One region of the Pantoea sp. SO10 genome, then DNA from elsewhere that is predicted to be linked to it. Evidence: predicted binding sites of a transcription regulator. Region 1 holds the regulator's gene; each other region holds the start of a gene.
What was found. Region 1 encodes CRP, which controls carbon source genes, mostly activating them, when cyclic AMP is high. Its sites were predicted from a motif close to ATGTGANNNNNNTCACAT; they were not measured.
Positions count from the first base shown of each region.

Region 2: FCN45_RS13660 (NupC/NupG family nucleoside CNT transporter) is a predicted target of CRP. The motif match lies at 1,982-1,999, and genes of this name have one in related genera.
Region 3: FCN45_RS00440 (PTS mannitol transporter subunit IICBA) is a predicted target of CRP. The motif match lies at 3,216-3,233, and genes of this name have one in related genera.
Region 4: FCN45_RS09200 (6-phosphofructokinase) is a predicted target of CRP. The motif match lies at 1,362-1,379, and genes of this name have one in related genera.

Region 1 covers NZ_CP040095.1:3,843,791-3,848,261, reverse strand. The annotation lists gene FCN45_RS17845 (aspartate aminotransferase family protein) at 1-514, shown strand, start outside; gene FCN45_RS17840 (YccS/YhfK family putative transporter) at 511-2,589, opposite strand; gene crp (cAMP-activated global transcriptional regulator CRP) at 2,648-3,280, opposite strand; gene FCN45_RS17830 (OsmC family protein) at 3,587-3,991, shown strand; gene FCN45_RS17825 (phosphoribulokinase) at 4,053-4,471, opposite strand, start outside.
Region 2 covers NZ_CP040095.1:2,951,847-2,956,317, reverse strand. The annotation lists gene FCN45_RS13665 (LLM class flavin-dependent oxidoreductase) at 1-534, opposite strand, end outside; gene FCN45_RS13660 (NupC/NupG family nucleoside CNT transporter) at 727-1,917, opposite strand; gene FCN45_RS13655 (Nramp family divalent metal transporter) at 2,287-3,528, shown strand; gene FCN45_RS13650 (DUF2502 domain-containing protein) at 3,574-3,930, opposite strand; gene mgrA (L-glyceraldehyde 3-phosphate reductase) at 4,090-4,471, opposite strand, start outside.
Region 3 covers NZ_CP040095.1:88,899-93,369, forward strand. The annotation lists gene mtlD (mannitol-1-phosphate 5-dehydrogenase) at 1-1,047, opposite strand, end outside; gene FCN45_RS00440 (PTS mannitol transporter subunit IICBA) at 1,142-3,076, opposite strand; gene FCN45_RS00445 (DUF3053 domain-containing protein) at 3,534-4,247, opposite strand; gene FCN45_RS00450 (gamma-glutamyltransferase family protein) at 4,421-4,471, opposite strand, start outside.
Region 4 covers NZ_CP040095.1:1,969,737-1,974,207, forward strand. The annotation lists gene dld (D-lactate dehydrogenase) at 1-1,080, opposite strand, end outside; gene FCN45_RS09200 (6-phosphofructokinase) at 1,514-2,494, shown strand; gene FCN45_RS09205 (PTS sugar transporter subunit IIB) at 2,505-2,819, shown strand; gene FCN45_RS09210 (PTS sugar transporter subunit IIC) at 2,812-4,185, shown strand; gene FCN45_RS09215 (class II fructose-bisphosphate aldolase) at 4,172-4,471, shown strand, end outside.

The sequences.
Region 1 (4,471 bases):
CAAACTCTTTGCGTATGAACATTACGGTATCAAGCCCGATATCCTCACCACCGCCAAAGCGCTGGGCGGCGGTTTCCCGGTGAGTGCGATGTTGACCACCAACGAAATCGCCTCAGTAATGGCGCCGGGCGTGCACGGCACCACTTACGGCGGCAATCCGCTGGCGTGTGCTATCGCTGAAACCGCGCTGGATATTATCAACACGCCAGAAGTGCTGGAAGGTGTGGAAGCGCGTCGTCAGCAGTTTGTTGAAGCGCTGCAAGCCATCGACAGCAAATTCGCTATCTTCAGCGAGATTCGCGGCAAAGGTCTGTTGATTGGTGCCGCGCTGAGGCCGCAGTTCGCCAGCAAAGCGCGTGACATCCTCAACGCTTCCGCCGCGGAAGGGCTGATGATTCTCACCGCCGGTACTGACGTGATCCGTTTTGTGCCGTCGCTGGTGATTGAACCAACCGATATCGCCGAAGGCATGACGCGTTTCGCCAGCGCGATTGAAAAGGTGCTGACCGCTTAATCCGCTTTCGGACGTAACACTTTGAGCCAGCGGCCATGATGCGGTCGCTGGCTCCACGCCAGCGAAGAGATGGTGTGCATTACGCTGAGGTGCTGCAATATCCGCTTCACATGCTGTTCGACAATCGTCACCGGCCCTTCATTAAGATTCTCCGGCGCTTCCAGAATATTGCTGTCGTTACCCGGACCGTCATACGCCAGCCGCTGCTGACAACGCTGCAGCGCGATTTCACAGGATTGCAGATAACGTTCTGCCAGCTTCGATGTCAGCATGGTGTGCTCGCGCGCCAGAATCGTCATGGCATTAATATGCTCGACGATGAACTGACTGTGCGTAACCCACATGCGCATATCTTTCAGATATTGCAGGTTAAAGCCCGGCTCGCTCGATGCCTGGTTCAATGAGTTGAACAGCGCGTTGTGCGCCTGATTAACCTTTATGCGCTGATAAGCCAGTTTATCGGGCGACTGTTCCGGCCCCAGCAGCAGTTGCAGCGCCTCCTGATAGGCTTCCAGCGCATCGTGAGCGTTCTTGCGCAGCAGCCCGCTTTGCCACTGCGGCCACAGCCAAATCATCCCGGCGAAGGCAATTAAACAGCCCATCAAGGTATCCATCATACGCGGCAGCAGAAACTGCGCGCCGTTCAGCGACAGCAATTGCAGCGAATACACCGCCGTGACGGTAAAGCCAATCATCGACCAGCCATAATATTTCCGCGTGATCAGATAGCTCGCCAGCGTAATCCCCAGCATAAACAGCAGCGTGATCGATTCCGGCACCGCCAGCTGCAGTGACGCGGCGGCGATCAGCAATCCGGCGAAAGTGCCCAGCGCACGGTGCTGAATACGCACGCGCGTGGCGTTGTAACCGTTCTGGCTGACGAACATGATGGTCATCAGAATCCAGTAAGGTTTGGGGATGTTGAAGAACAGCGCCAGCGAGCTGCCAAACATCAGCATCACAGCGAAGCGGGCTGCGGTGCGTAACGCGGTGGATTTGAATGACAGATAACTGCGCAGCGCCGGCAACAGCGGCAAACGGCGCTGGCGATCGGCCATCAGGTCACGCGTGTAGAGCGGCTTCTGCGTACGCAACACGCGGGCGATGCGACTGAAGTGATACAGGCAGAAGTTGCCGACCGGATTATCCGGATGCTGGCGTGCAATTTTCTCCAGCGCGCCGAGCTGTTTCTCCATGTGAAAACGATCCGGCAGCTGATGGTAGAGAATCGCATCCGCCAGCACGCGCAGCCGCGCCGAGATAATTTTGGCGTTCCAGCGAATCACCGCTTCAGCGTGGCTCTCCTCAACCAGCTTCTGCACCTCTTCGGGCTGATGCAAACTCACGGAGATGTGTTCCTGTAAATCCAGCGCAACCTGGAAAGCGCGCGTCAGGCGTTTGTGGCTGTTATCGCGGCTCGCCGACAGCATATGCATTTGCTGATAACAGGTGGTGATGAGGTCGACCGCCTTTTGCTGGCGCGCCAGCAGCGGCGGCAGCGCTTTCTCTGGATCGGTCAGCTGCGTCAGTAAGGTGTATTTGGCATCGCAGTAATCCGCCAGCTCGCGGAACAGCAGGCTGAGCGATTCGCGCATCGGCTGCTCTTTCCACAGCCAGAACCAGAACCAGTTGAACAAGCCGTACCACAGCGTGCCGCCAATATAGAGCAGCGGCGGCACCCATATCGGCATGCGTCCCACTAAGCTGAGCGTAAAGATGGCGGCGATGAGTGTGGCGGGCAGCAGGCGCGCGTGCAGCGGGCCGATTTCGCCGGTTACGCCAATCAGCAGCGGCAGCGCCAGTAAAATCAGCGGCAGCGGTATCTGGTAAGCGGTGAGGATTTGCATCAGGAAACTGCCGGTGGCAAACAGCGAACCACCCACAATCAGGCGTTTGAAGAAGCGTTTGTGCGGCGTATCCAGTCCCGCCATGTTGCAGCAGGCGGGCACTAACGAGAACAGCAGACCTTTTTGCAGATCGCCAAACAGCCAACCGAGAGCCACAGGCAGGCACAGCACCAGCGTTTGCCGCAGCGCATAGTTAACTTCGGGATGATAGATGATTCGGCGCCACATCAGCTCATCGCAAATAGAAACGGCGCGATGTTGCCATCACGCCGTGGGTGAGAAGAAATTAGCGGGTGCCGTAAACGACGATGGTTTTACCGTGTGCGGAGATCAGGTTCTGATCTTCCAGCATTTTCAGGATACGACCCACGGTTTCGCGTGAGCAGCCCACGATCTGACCAATCTCCTGACGGGTGATTTTGATTTGCATCCCGTCTGGGTGAGTCATCGCATCTGGCTGTTTGGCCAGATTTAGCAGCGTTTGCGCAATACGTCCGGTGACATCGAGGAAGGCAAGGTTGCCCACTTTCTCAGATGTCACTTGCAGACGACGCGCCATTTGCGAAGAAAGTCGCATTAAAATATCCGGGTTTACCTGAATCAGCTGACGGAATTTTTTGTATGAAATTTCAGCCACTTCGCAGGCAGACTTCGCACGCACCCAAGCACTACGTTCCTGGCCTTCTTCGAAAAGACCGAGTTCGCCGATGAAATCCCCCTGATTGAGGTAGGAGAGAATCATCTCTTTGCCTTCTTCATCTTTAATCAGTACCGCTACGGAACCTTTTACGATGTAGTACAGCGTTTCCGCTTTCTCACCCTGATGGATGAGCGTGCTTTTGGATGGATATTTGTGAATATGGCAATGGGACAGGAACCATTCGAGTGTAGGGTCTGTTTGCGGTTTGCCGAGAACCATTCGCTATTATCCTCTGTTGTAATCGTGCCCAAAACACAGGGGGCATTTTTTTCCCTGTCAGGCGGTTTAATCGTCGAGCGTTTCCAGTAAAGGAAAAATTATTCCGGGTGGACTCTTAAGCTACGCTTTTGATTCTTCCGGCCTTCGTCTGTGATGACGAAAATATTTTCAGCACTGTTTGTAGCACAGCTTTTGCGAGCTGTCTTGTGTTGTCTCGCTTCAGCAGAAGGGGGATTACTCTGGATTGCTGTTTGTCAGGTGAAAGCGTACTCTGGCGGCAAAACCGCCGCTTCAGGAGAAAGAATCATGCAGGCACGAGTGAAATGGGTGGAAGGTCTTACCTTTCTCGGAGAATCCTCATCCGGCCATCAGGTATTGATGGATGGTAATTCCGGTGATAAAGCGCCAAGTCCAATGGAGATGGTGCTGATGGCCGCGGGCGGCTGTAGCGCTATTGATGTGGTGTCGATCCTGCAAAAAGGGCGCAGCGATGTGGCCGATTGCGAAGTGAAGCTCACATCGGAACGCCGTGAAGAAGCGCCACGCATTTTTACCCACATCAACCTGCATTTTATTGTCAGCGGTAAAGCATTGAGCGACAAGGCCGTTTCGCGTGCGGTTGATCTGTCAGCGGAAAAATATTGTTCGGTAGCGATCATGCTGGGTAAAGGCGTCGAAATTACCCACAGCTATGAGGTGATCGAGTTATAACTCGGATTGTAGCGGCGCAATTCATTGCGCAATAAATTGCGCCGCTACGGAATGACTTCGCTTATTCAATCCGCTTCCCTTCAATCAGTCGCTGTACCAGCGGCAGCATAATCAGCTCCATCGCCAATCCCATTTTGCCACCCGGCACCACCAGCGTATTGATGTGCGAAATAAACGATCCCTGAATCATCGCCAGCAGATAGGGGAACGCGATGCCTTCCAGACCACGGAAATGGATCACCACGAAGCTTTCGTCGAGCGACGGAATTTCGCGTGCGGCAAACGGGTTTGAGGTATCAACGGTCGGCACGCGCTGGAAGTTAATGTGGGTGCGCGAGAACTGTGGCGTGATGAAGTTAATGTAATCCTCCATTGACCGTACCACCGAATCCATCACCGCTTCGCGTGAATGGCCGCGCTCGCTGGTGTCACGCACCAGCTTCTGAATCCACTCAAGGTTAACAATCGGCACCACGCCAA
Region 2 (4,471 bases), 890 kb from region 1:
CGACGATCCGCCAAAATAGATGGGCAGTTTATTCTGCAGCGGTTTGATGGCTGAGAACGCCTGCTCGGCCTGATAAAACTGGCCTTGATGATCGTACGGCTGCGCGGATTCGAGGCTCTGCTTCAATACGGTGAGGAACTCATCGCTACGCGCATAGCGCTCGGCTTTATTGAGGAAGTCACCGTCGCGGCGCTGCTCGGCATCGCTGCCGCCGCTGATGATGTGCACCGCTAAGCGACCGTCGGTGAGGTGATCAAGCGAAGCCAGTTTGCGCGCCGCTAGCGTCGGCGAGACAAAGCCGGGACGATGCGCCAGCAAAAATTTCAGCGTCGAGGTGTGCGCCGCCGCGTGCGCGGTGACCAGAAAACCATCCGGCTGATCCGACCAATAGCCCACCAGAATGCGATCAAAACCGGCGTCTTCATGCGCCCGCGCAAAACGCGCAATGTACTCTTTATCGAACAGCGGGCCGCTAGCCGGAATGATTTCGGAAGCGAGGCGGTGGCCAATCATGCCAAGGAATTGAATGCTCATGCGGTTCTCCTGAAGTGACGTCATGGAGAAAAACTACGGGCGCAGGCGGTGTGAACGGAAATTCAATATTGTGCAAAGGTTTTGCGTTTAACAGTGAAGCGGGTGATAGCGGGGGAAAAGCGGAAGCGACGCGGATTAGAACCGATTGAAATAATTAAGAAGAGAAGGGCGAGCCGCAGCTCGCCCCGTATATCAGAAGGCCAATACCAGACCAGCGATAGCGGCTGACAGCACGCTCACCAGCGTTGAACCGTACAGCAGTTTCAGGCCGAAGCGTGAAACCACGTTACCTTGCTCTTCGTGCAGACCTTTAATCGCGCCCGCCACAATCCCGATAGAGGAGAAGTTAGCAAAGGAGACCAGGAACACAGAAAGAATACCTTCCGAGTGTGGCGACAGCTGACCGGCGATTTTCTGCAGATCCATCATTGCCACGAATTCGTTGGAAACCAGTTTGGTGGCCATGATGCTGCCTACTTGCAGCGCTTCGTGTGAAGGAACACCCATCACCCACGCAAATGGATAGAACACATAGCCCAGCACGCCCTGGAAGCTGATGCCGAAAATCAGGTCGAACAGCGCGTTCAGACCGGTGATCAAGGCGATAAAACCAATCAGCATTGCGGCAACAATCATCGCAACTTTAAAACCGGCGAGGATGTATTCGCCCAGCATTTCGAAGAAGCTCTGGCCTTTATGCAGGTCCTGCAATTGCAGATCTTCTTCGCTATCCACGCGGTACGGGTTAATCAGCGACAGCACAATAAAGGTGCTGAACATGTTCAATACCAGCGCGGCCACCACATATTTTGGCTGCAGCATGGTCATGTAGGCGCCGACAATTGACATCGAAACCGTCGACATGGCAGTCGCTGCCATAGTGTACATACGGCGCTGTGACATTTTGCCAAGGATATCTTTATAAGCGATGAAGTTTTCTGACTGTCCCAAAATCAGAGAACTCACGGCGTTAAAGGATTCCAGTTTGCCCATACCGTTTACTTTGGACAGCACGGTACCAATGCCGCGAATCACCCACGGCAAGATGCGGAAATGCTGCAAAATACCGATTAACGCAGAGATGAAAATGATGGGGCAAAGCACGTTAAGGAAGAAGAAAGCGAGACCTTTTTCGCTCATATTGCCAAACACGAAGTTGGTGCCTTCGGCGGCATATTTGAGCAGATGATCAAAGAATCCTGCGAAGCCCTGCACAAAGCCGAGACCGATGGAGGAGTTCAGGAAGAACCAGGCCAGCAGAATTTCGATTACCAGAAGTTGAACGATATAACGAAGACGGATGCTTTTACGATCGTGGCTGACCAGCAAGGCCAGCACCGCTACCACCACTAGTGCTAAAAGAAAATGCAAAACATGGGACATGTCGGCTCCAAATTTGAGGAGGGTTGTATTTTGTTGCGTATTCTATGTAACGCGTTACTTAAAAACGAGATCAAAACCACATTATAAGTATTCGCTATCGCGTTTTTTCTCAGATAAGTCTGACCGCTCACAACCCTATTACAAATTCATCACAAGAAATATCCACAAAAACATTGTCTATAAAATAACCCAAGAGTAGAGTCTTTTGCGTTGCATTTGTTTTTAGCAAGAACTGACTTTACCGCAATGTATAGCAATGGCTATACTTTATAGCACCATCTATTACTACAATAACTATAACCAAATTTCATCTGCCTTGAATGACCCTTAATCTGGACAGGTCAACAAGCATTAGGACAGGGTAAAACTATGCTAGAAAGCCGCACCGCCGAGCGCGCCGCTCGCGGAGCCAGAAAGATCAAACTCGCGCTGCTGGGCCCCGCCTTTATTGCGGCGATTGGCTACATCGATCCCGGCAACTTCGCGACCAACATTCAGGCCGGCGCCGCCTACGGCTACAAGCTGTTATGGGTGGTGGTGTGGGCCAACGTCATGGCGATGCTGATCCAGCTGATGTCCGCCAAGCTGGGCATTGCTACCGGCAAAAATCTTGCAGAACACATCCGCGATCGCTTCCCGCGCCCGGCGGTGTGGTTCTATTGGGTGCAGGCGGAAATCATCGCCATGGCCACCGATCTCGCTGAATTTATCGGCGCGGCGCTCGGCTTCAAGCTATTACTTGGCATTTCCCTGCTGCAGGGTGCGGTGTTAACCGGTATCGCGACCTACCTGATTCTGATGCTGCAAAGTCGCGGGCAGAAGCCGCTGGAACTGGTGATTGGCGGTCTGCTGCTGTTTGTAGCGGCGGCTTATATTGTGGAGCTGTTTTTCTCCCAGCCTAAAGTGAGTGAGCTGGTGGTTGGCATGGCGCTGCCATCGCTGCCAACATCGGATGCGGTATTCCTCGCTGCTGGTGTGTTAGGCGCCACCATTATGCCGCACGTGATTTATCTGCACTCGGCGCTGACGCAGCACGGCAATAAAGGCAGCAAGGCGCAACGTTACAGTTCAACCAAGCTGGATGTGGCTATCGCCATGACCATCGCTGGCTTTGTGAATCTGGCGATGATGGCCACCGCCGCCGCGGCGTTTCACTTTAGCGGTCACTCCAGCATCGTCGATCTCGATCAGGCATACCTAACGCTGCAACCGCTGTTGGGTGAAGCGGCAGCAATTGTGTTTGGTTTGAGTCTGGTGGCTGCCGGTCTCTCCTCAACCGTGGTTGGCACGCTGGCGGGACAAGTGGTGATGCAGGGCTTTATCCGTTTCCACATTCCGCTGTGGTTCCGCCGCACCATCACCATGTTGCCCTCTTTTATAGTAATTTGGGCGGGCTGGGATCCCACGCGCATTCTGGTAATGAGTCAGGTGCTGTTGAGTTTTGGTATCGCGCTGGCGCTGATTCCGCTGCTCTCCTTTACCGGCAACCGCGAATTGATGGGCGATGAGATGGTGAACTCGCGTCTGATGCAGAATGCCGGGCGGCTGATTGTGGTGCTGGTGATCGCCCTCAATCTCTATTTGCTGGTCGGCGAAGCGCTCGGTTGGTAACTGCCAGAGAAAAGAAAAATCCCGCCATTGTGCGGGATTTTTTGTTTAGTGATGATGGTGATCGTGGTGACCTCGACGATCATCATGGCGATGATCGTGGCGGTGATGTTCACGACGTTCACGCTCATGCCAGCGGCGTTCGCGCTCACGTTCATAGGCGCGATGACGTTTCCACTCTTCGTGACGCCACCAGCGATGATCGTTGTACTGATAACGATCGTTCCACCAGCGCGGCTCGCGCCAGCGCCCCCCGTCCCAGTAATTACCGTGACGATCGCGATCGCCGAGATGCAGCGTAACGCCCGGACCCAAATTGATGGTGGCGCTGTCGGCTTGTGCTGTGCTGATAGCCAATGGGGATAAGGTTGCCAGCAAGGCGGCAAACAAAATGGCACGTTTCATAACTTCTCCTTTTCAGTAGCTTATAACTGCCACCGTTGCGCTAGTTTGCCACATCGGACCAGGTAAGCCTTGAGAATCAGTCTGAAAACGCTGAGGGAAATCTGAAATGAGAATTTTCTGCTGCGGAAAACGCCCGACCAATGCCGGGCGGGTAAACGTTTACACTAAGATATTGTGGATAGCGTCGATCTCATCCTGGCTTAGTTCCGGCTGGCTCAACATCTCAACCGCATCATCAATTTGCGCGGTTTTACTGGCGCCAATCAGCACCGAGGTGACACGCGCATCGCGCAGCACCCAGCTCAGCGCCATCTGCGCCAACTTCTGGCCGCGCTGTTGGGCAATCGCCTGCAGCTGACGCACTTTTTCCATCTTCTCTTGCGTCAGCTGGTTTTCATTCAGGAACTTACTGCCGCTGGCGATGCGCGAGTCTTGTGGAATACCCTGCAAATAGCGGTCGGTTAACACGCCACCCGCCAGCGGCGAGAAGGCGATGCAACCAACGCCGTTGTCGCCCAGCACATCCAGTAAACCCTGCTCA
Region 3 (4,471 bases), 470 kb from region 1:
CAGCAGCGCGACCAGTTCCTGCGCCTGCGGATCGGCTTCGCTGCGATAGTGCATCGCGGCGGCAATGCCCTGAACCAGATTATCGTGCGGCAACTGATACTCCAGCGTGCCCAGCGTTGGCTTGATCAGGCGATCGCCCGCGCTGAGTTTACGCAGCGGCTGACGACCGACGCGCTCAACGTCATCTTTCAGGTACGGGTTTTCGAAGCGGGTGAGGATTTTCTGGATATAGGCAGCATGTTTATCGGCTTCAAAACCATAACGCTTGATCAGCACGGCGCCGCTCTCCTGCATCGCGCCTTGCACTACCGCACGCACGTTCTCATCGAGAATCGCGTCACGAATGGTAGCGTGACCAGCCAGCTGGCCGAGATACGCGGTGATGGCGTGACCGGTATTGAGAGTGAACAGCTTGCGCTCAACGAATGCCATCAGGTTGTCGGTCAATTCCATGCCAGGAATGTTCGGCAATTCCCCTTTGAACTGGGTTTTATCAACAATCCACTCGCTGAAGGTTTCAACTGTCACTTCCAGCGGATCGGTGGTGCCCGCTTCGGACGGCGGCACGATGCGGTCTACCGCGGAATCCACGAAGCCAACATGCGTTTCAACCCATGCGTGATACTGCTCTGGCAGCGCTTTTAGCACGTGCTGTTTCAGCTGGCTGGTACCGCGCACCATGTTTTCACAGGCGATGATGTTGAGTGGACGCACATTACCGCTGTCGCTGCGTTTGGCCAGACCTTTCGCGACGCCACCGGCGATGCGCTCCAGAATCTGCGGGCCAACCGCCGTGGTCACGATATCAACCTCAGCAATCAGCGTAACGATGTCATCGCTGGTGCTGTTGACGGCGCTCACGCCTGTTACGATTTCGACTTTTGCCTGTTCGCCAACCACATGAACCGGATACTCATGACGGGCGTTAAGGGCATCAAGTACCACCTGATTGACGTCAGCAAACACCAGCTCGATGCCGGCATCTGCCAGTAACTTACCGATAAAACCGCGACCGATGTTACCTGCTCCAAAATGTAACGCTTTCATAAATTTGACCCATATCAAATGACGAAAGGGCGGGCAAGTCCGCCCCGGAAATGTGGGACGGGCTTACCCGCCCCAGGGAAGGTAAAACGGGGTATTACGCTTTGACGGTGCTGCCCGAGAGCAGATCCAACACGTCCTGCACGCTGGTGGTATTGGCCAGCTTCTCAATCACGCTGTCATCATCCAGCGCGTTGGTCAGGCTGGTAATCACCTGAATGTGCTCGTTATTGCGAGCGGCGATACCAATCACCAAACGCGCCACGTCTTCTGGCTCATCACCAAACTGTACGCCCGCCGGATACTGACAGAACACCACGCCGGTTTTCAGCACGCGGTCTTTCGCTTCTACAGTACCGTGTGGCACAGCAATGGATTCACCGAGGTAAGTTGGCGTCAGCTTTTCGCGTTCCAGCATCGCATCAACATATTCCGGCTGTACGTAGCCACCTTTCACCAGCTGCTCACCCGCAAAGCGAATCGCCTGCTCTTTATGGGTGGCACTCAGACCAAGGAACACGTTGTCTGCACCCAGTTTGAACAGGTGCGCGTTGCCTTCGTCGTAGCTGTCAGCCAGCGTGGTCTGCACGGTTTCACGACGCGCTTCGCTGCGGTTAGCGGCCACCAGACGTTCGGTCAGGTTGCTGTACAGCGCGCTATCAAGGAAGTTGTTCAGCGAAATGTGCTGCGCCTGCGGCGCCTGACGCATTGCACGTTCGGTCAGATCGCGGTGGGTAATCACCAGATCAACGTCGCCCGGCAGCGAGTTAATCGCCGTGTTGGTGACAGAGATATTGCTTAGACCCGCGTCCTGCACTTTCTTACGCAGCACGCCTGCACCCATCGCACTTGAACCCATACCGGCGTCACAGGCTACGATGATTTTACGCACGTGGTTCAGGTCAACGCTCATCGCATCGCCAGCGACTGGCGAACCGGCAACAGCCTGACCTTTTGACTGCGCTTTCATATCCTGCATGCGCTGTGTCGCCGCTTCGATATCTTCATCTTCTTTCACTTTGCTGGTTTTCAGCAGGATAGCTGAGACCACAAAGGAGACGGCAAACGCAGCGATAATGGCAGCGATATTCGCGAAGTAAGCGCCTTTTGGCGTCATCGCCAGCACCGCCAGGATAGAACCTGGAGAAGCCGGAGAGACCAGGCCGCCGTTCAGCAGTGTCAGGGTGAATACGCCAGTCATACCGCCGAGAATAACCGCCAGCAACAGACGCGGCGCCATCAGCACGTATGGGAAGTAAATTTCGTGGATACCACCAAGGAAGTGGATGATCGCTGCACCGCCTGCAGATTGTTTGGCGCTACCGCGGCCAAATACCATGTAGGCAACCAGCACGCCCATACCCGGACCAGGGTTGGCTTCAATCAGGAAGAAGATTGATTTGCCCGCCTCGCTCGCCTGCTGGATACCCAGCGGAGAGAAGATACCGTGGTTAATGGCGTTATTGAGGAACAGGATTTTCGCCGGTTCAACAAAGATTGAGGTCAGCGGCAGCAGGTTGTTCTGCACCATCAGATTCACGCCCGCGGCGAGAATGTGAGACAGGCCTTCAACCAGTGGACCGATAGCGACAAACGCCAGCAGCGCCAGCAGCATACCGATGATACCGGCCGAGAAGTTGTTAACCAGCATCTCGAAGCCGCTTTTGATCTTGCCATCAACAACGCGGTCAAAGGATTTGATTGCCCAGCCGCCCAGCGGGCCGGCAATCATGGAGCCGAGGAACATCGGCATATCGGCACCGACAATCACGCCCATGGTGGTGATCGCACCGACCACGCCACCGCGATCGCCGCCAACCAGACGTCCACCGGTGAAACCAATCAGCAGCGGCAGCAGGTAGGTGATCATTGGGCCGACGAGTTTCGCCAGCGTTTCGTTTGGAATCCATCCGGTTGGGATGAACAGCGCAGTGATGATACCCCATGCGATAAACGCACCGATGTTAGGCATCACCATATTACTCAGAAAGCGACCAAAGCTCTGAACCTTGACCTTTACTGATGAGGACATAAACCCACCCCTTATTGAGACGCGCTGCAATAAGAGAGCGCGTTTGTTTTTGTTTGAACGTTACGGCGGGGGCCGTGGCATTACTGTATGCACGCGGACTCTAGCACTAGTTTATTACGCTGCGTAGAGCTGCACCTAAGTGTGATGCAGATCACGCTAAGCTGGGGTGGTTGGGGGGCAATAAGGTGACATCGATCACAAAAAGGCGCTGTAAGAAAGCAACGGTGCCGAAAAATTAAGCAAAACAAGGCGATGAATGTGACTTAAGTCACCTTTTAAGGTGGGTGCTTTGTTGTGTAAGTGTGATCAATGTCACAAACTATTTTTGGTTGAAAATGCGCCAGATCACAATATGCTGCAGCAGACAAGTGAGCTGTAAGGAAGTGACGAAATTCTGGAAAGGGACAACAGACTTTCAGGGTCGCCATTGATGGCGACCACTAAAATAGTTCGGCTGTTACAACCCGCCTTGCACCGCATTTTGTGCTTGCGTCAGCGCTTGCGCGTTGCTGGAGAGATTGCTCATCAGCGTGTTGTATTGCGTTGCCTGATCCTGGGTTGGGAACTGTACGCCGCCATCGTTGAAGGTTACGCGCGTGCCTTGCGATTGCAGATAGTCGCCGGTTTGCACGGCTGCCTGGCTCAGCGCCTGCAGCTGTGGCAGCAGCGGAATCAGCGTGCTAGCTGGCTGCGTCACGACTTTGACGTAGGCCGCGTCATACACTTTCTTCAGATCATCCGGCTGCTTCAGGGTGGCTTTGCTGCTGTCCGCCTGCATTTTGGCGCTCTGAATCTGCTGGGTCAGCACGCTCAGATTGCCGCTGGCCTGGCGCAGGCTATCGCGACGCGTGAGGTAATCCTGGGGTACACGAATCGCTGCTAACTCATCAACCACCGGGCGCATACCTTGCTCAATCGCCTGATTGGTCTGCTGCGAGAAGCCATAAAGGATGGCGTAGTCGCTGGCGTAGTTGCCGAAGGTTTGCTTTTGGTTTTCACTCAGGCTTGGCAGATGTTCGCCACTGCGCATCACCGTGTTCTGAAGGAAGTCACTGAACGCTTTACGCTGATCGCCCTCTTTGTCACCGCAGGCTGTGAGTTGCAGCACCACTAACGCGCTGACCATCAGCATGCCGGTACGCATCCAGATGCGAGAAATTCCTGACGCCATGATGAACTCCTGTTATGGCTAATTCGATTCGATGGGAATGGTCCTAAAGAATAGTGCAATGGCCTGACGGGTACAACGGGCGGCGTTTGCCTGGTGCGCATAAATGCGCACCCGATAAGGAAATGGCGGAATTCCAGGGTCACCAATAATGGTGACCGTTTTAACACGTTAAATCAAAACACCAGCGCCTGCCCATCCTTACGGCTTTCAGTGGCGGCGATATA
Region 4 (4,471 bases), 1.9 Mb from region 1:
ATCAACAAAATTGCGCGGCAGGAATTTCAGGTGGCTGACGCGCACATCCCATTTGGCTTTATTGGCCATCATCTGCGGAATGGCCTGCGGGCCCAGTTTGCGAATCGCCAGATACATATGCTTGGCGTAGCGCACGGTTAAATCGAAGGCATTGCGATGGATATATTCCGCCTGCAGCGGCAGTTCGCTCATTTCGGTTAGCAGGAAACGGCGCAGCGCCACCAGCACGTTCTCATCGTTAGTGCCGATGTAGAAGGTGTCGCTGCCGGCGCTGGCTTCGAAGGTGGGCAAGCGTACAGCGAACACCACCACTTTACCGGCGCTGCCCGAGCTGTCGTGCAGGTAGCGCAGATCGCCATTGAAGCGTGCTGGGGAATCCGCGGTTACATCTCGTAAGCGGTCGGCGTAGTCATCAGCCCAGATTTTACCCTGCCAATCGGCTTGCTCGCCGGTTTGATACTGCTGCTGCGTGAGATTTGCCAGCATCACTTCTGGCGTGTCGCCCAACTCGATGCCGAGGTGATTAACCATCTCCAGGCGACCATCCTCATGAATACGGGCGAACAGGGATTTTTCGGTAAACGCGGGGCCGCGCCGAATCAGCGAGCCGCCGGAATTATTACAGATCCCGCCGACCACCGACGCGCCAATGCAGGATGATCCAATAACCGAGTGCGGTTCACGCCCGAGTGGCTGTAAGGTGTGCTCCAGTTCGGTCAAGGTGGTGCCGGGGAAGGCGATCACCTGGCGCGCCTGATCGATCACCTGCACGCCTTTGAGCTGGCGGGTGCTGATGATCACGATATCGCGGTCGTAATCATTGCCGTCGGGCGTTGAGCCGCCGGTGACGCCGGTATTTGACGCCTGCATCAACACAATCACATCGTGCGCCACGCACACCTGCAGTGTTTGCCACAGCTGCAACAAGGTTTGCGGTAACGCCACCGCCACCGCCAGCGCGTCACCGCGTCCGACACGGAACCCCTTTATGTACCAGGCTTTATCATCCGCATGGGTTAATAACTGTTTGTCACCCACCACCGCGGCCAACTTACGCAACATATCCTTCTGCATGCTCATTTTCTCTTCTTTATTCTTTATCTGCCACGGTATTGGACAAGCGCAGCTGCACTGAGTCAATCATTCACTGGCCCTGACGCGTAAATAACGCACGGAATCATTATCCCTTTTTACTTTACGGAATAACCGGCAGGAACCAATAAAAATGCGCGGGAAATCACAAAATAGATCGAAATAAAAATCGCGGAGAGGGCGTTTATTTGGTCTGCTGATTTTACTACGCAAAATAAATATAAACCTATGATTTTATTTGTTATTAAGGTTTTAAGGTGAAAAATGCCATGTGATTTATATCACAAAAATAAGCCTTTGTTGGATGCTGTCAATTATCTCACTCGGGAAATTCATCGCAAAAGTGTGACATTCGTTGCAAATAACAATGCGATTAATCGGAAGAATGAATTCCAGACGCACAGCATAAAGGATGATGACAATGAGAATTGGCATGGTGATCAGCGGTGGCGATGTCACCGGGATTAATAACTTTGTGTATCAAATATCGCGCTTAACTCAAGCGGAAATGGTGTTATTTAATGGTGGTATTCCAGGTTTGCTGGAAAACAATCATCAGGAAATATCCCAACGTGATTTAGTGGATTACGCCATCGCCGCTATTCCGGTGATGCAATCGGGACGAACCAGCAGGAAATTAATTCGCCCGGAATATGAGATGATCGCCAAACACCTTAAATCGCTGCGCATCGATGTATTAATTATGGCGGGCGGAGACGGCTCATTACAATTCCTGCATACGCTGAGCGAATTTGGTGTCAACTGTTTTGGCGTCGGCATGACCATCGATAACGATGTCTTTGGCAGTGATTACAGCATCGGTTTCTCCACCGCCTGTGAGCAGGTGTTAAAAGAGGTGGCGAAGTTACGTAATACCGGCCGCGCCTTAACCGGTCGTGTATTTATGGTGGAGCTGCTGGGTGGTTATTGCGGTGAATTAACCTTGCAGTCAGCGATCAAATCCAATGCCGATTTCGCGCTGATACCGGAATGCCAGATTGCACCGCAGGAGCTGGCGGAACGCATCACGCAGCGGCTGGCGGCGCAGAACAGCGTGATAATTTTGTGCTCGGAAGGCTATACCCGTGAATATTCGCCGGGCTTTCAGGGCGCTATCGATACCTTAATTAAACAAATTGAACCGTTAATTGGTGTGCGTATTCGTAAAACGATTATCGGTTATGGCCTGCGTAATGGCGATCCTACTTGTGAAGAGATTTATCAGGGCACCATTATGGCCAGTGAAGTCGCGCGTTGTATTCAGTCGGGAATGCGCAATAAAGCGGTGATTATTAATGGCAGTAATCGACCGATTCCGATTGATTTAATAAGCATGAAAAAACGCCTGGTCGATACGGAAGGGCATCATTATAAACTCGCTAAACAACTGCAAATTCTGTGAGGAAATAGCCATGCTGAAAATATTATGTGTCTGTGGATGTGGTTTGGGTTCAAGCTTTGCGATTGAAATGAGCGCCAAGTCAGTATTAAAGAAACTCGAAATTGATGCTGATATTGATCACACCACCATTTCTGAAGCCAACGCCTTTAAATCCGACATGATTTTAACTCAGAAAGCCTTTGCTGATGTGTTAAATGCCGATGCCAGCCCGGAACAGATCAAGCGGGTGATTATTCTCAATAAGCTGACCGACAAAGCAGAAATTGAAGAGAAAATCGTGGCGTTTATGAAAGAACGTAACTTAAAGGTTGCTAATCATGAATAGTGTCATCGACTTCCTGGTAAAAGACTTATTGGGGCAGGCATCGATACTGATCGCCTTTATTGCCCTGATTGGTCTGCTACTGCAAAAAAAATCGGCGGGCAAGGTGGTGGAAGGCACCTTTAAAACCCTGCTCGGTTTCTTAATTATGATGGCCGGTATCAACATTATTGTCGGTACGCTGACCTTCCTGAACACCATTTTCACCCACGGCTTTGGCATGCAGGGTTATATCACCGACGTTGCCGCCATTGCCGGGTTAGCAAACCGCGAGCTGGGTTCAGAAGTGGCGCTGACGCTGTTGGTGATCTTTATCGTCAACATCATCATTGCGCGTCTGACACCGTTCAAATACATCTTCCTTACTGGTCAGGCGCTGCTGTGGATGGCGACCATCGGTGCGGTGATTGGCTATAAAGCGGGGCTGACAGGTTTACCTCTGATCCTTACCGGCGGCATTTTTGGCGGCATTATGGCGGTGGTGATGCCTGCGTTGGCCCAACCGGTGGTGCGCCGCATCACCGATTCTGACGACGTGGCGCTCGGGCACTTCTGCACCATTGGCTATCTGCTGACGGCGGCGGTGGCAAAGGTGGTGGGCAAAGGGTCGCGCTCCACCGAAGATCTCAAACTGCCCGATAACTTTAAATTCCTGCAGGACACCTATCTGTCGATGGCGGTGGTGATGGTGCCGATGTATCTGATCCCTGCGGTCGCCGCCGGTCCGGAATTTATCGGCCAGTACAGCAACGGCATGAACTACCTGATGTACGCCTTTATGCAGTCGATTCAGTTCGTGTGCGGTGTGTTCGTGCTGTATAGCGGCGTGCGTCTGTTGCTGAACGAACTGGTGCCGGCTTTCCGTGGTATCGCCATGCGTCTGGTGCCGGATGCAAAACCGGCGCTCGACTGCCCGGTGATGTTCCCGTACGCCCCGAACGCGGTGATCGTCGGCTTCCTCGCCACCACGCTGGGTTCGGTGGTTGGCATGCTGGTGTTCCCGATGTTTGGTCTGGCGATGATTCTGCCAGGATTGCTGACTAACTTCTTTGCCGGTGGCACCGCAGGCGTGTTCGGTAATGCGCTCGGTGGGCGTCGCGGCGCAATGATCGGCGGTTTCGTGCACGGTCTGTTCATTACCTTCCTGCCGGCGATTCTGGTGCCGATGCTGGAAAGCTACGGTTTTACTGGCGTCACCTTCAGTGATTCGGATGTCATCAGTACCGGCCTGGTGCTCGGCCATGCATTCCAGAATAACTGGCTGTTCGTCGCGCTGTTTATTGCCTTTATTACTCTCATCGCCTGGTTTGTTAACGGAAAATCCACCAAGTCTAAATCCCATGAGGAAAAGCTCCATGAAACTTTATAACTTTACCGATCTGTTACAGGTGGCTAAAGAACGTGAATTTAAAGCGCTCGGTTCCTTTAATTTGCACTGCCTGGAAATGTTGCCCGCCTTTTTTAAAGCAGCGGAGAAAACGAATAGCCCATTAATGATTCAGATCTCAACCGGAACCGCCAAATATCTCGGACATAAATTATTGGTGGATGCGATTCGCTCATTGTCGGAAAGCCGTAACGTGCCGACCTGTTTGCACCTCGATCACTGTTCGGATTTAGACGCAATCCAAACCGCGCTGGATGCGGGCTTCAGT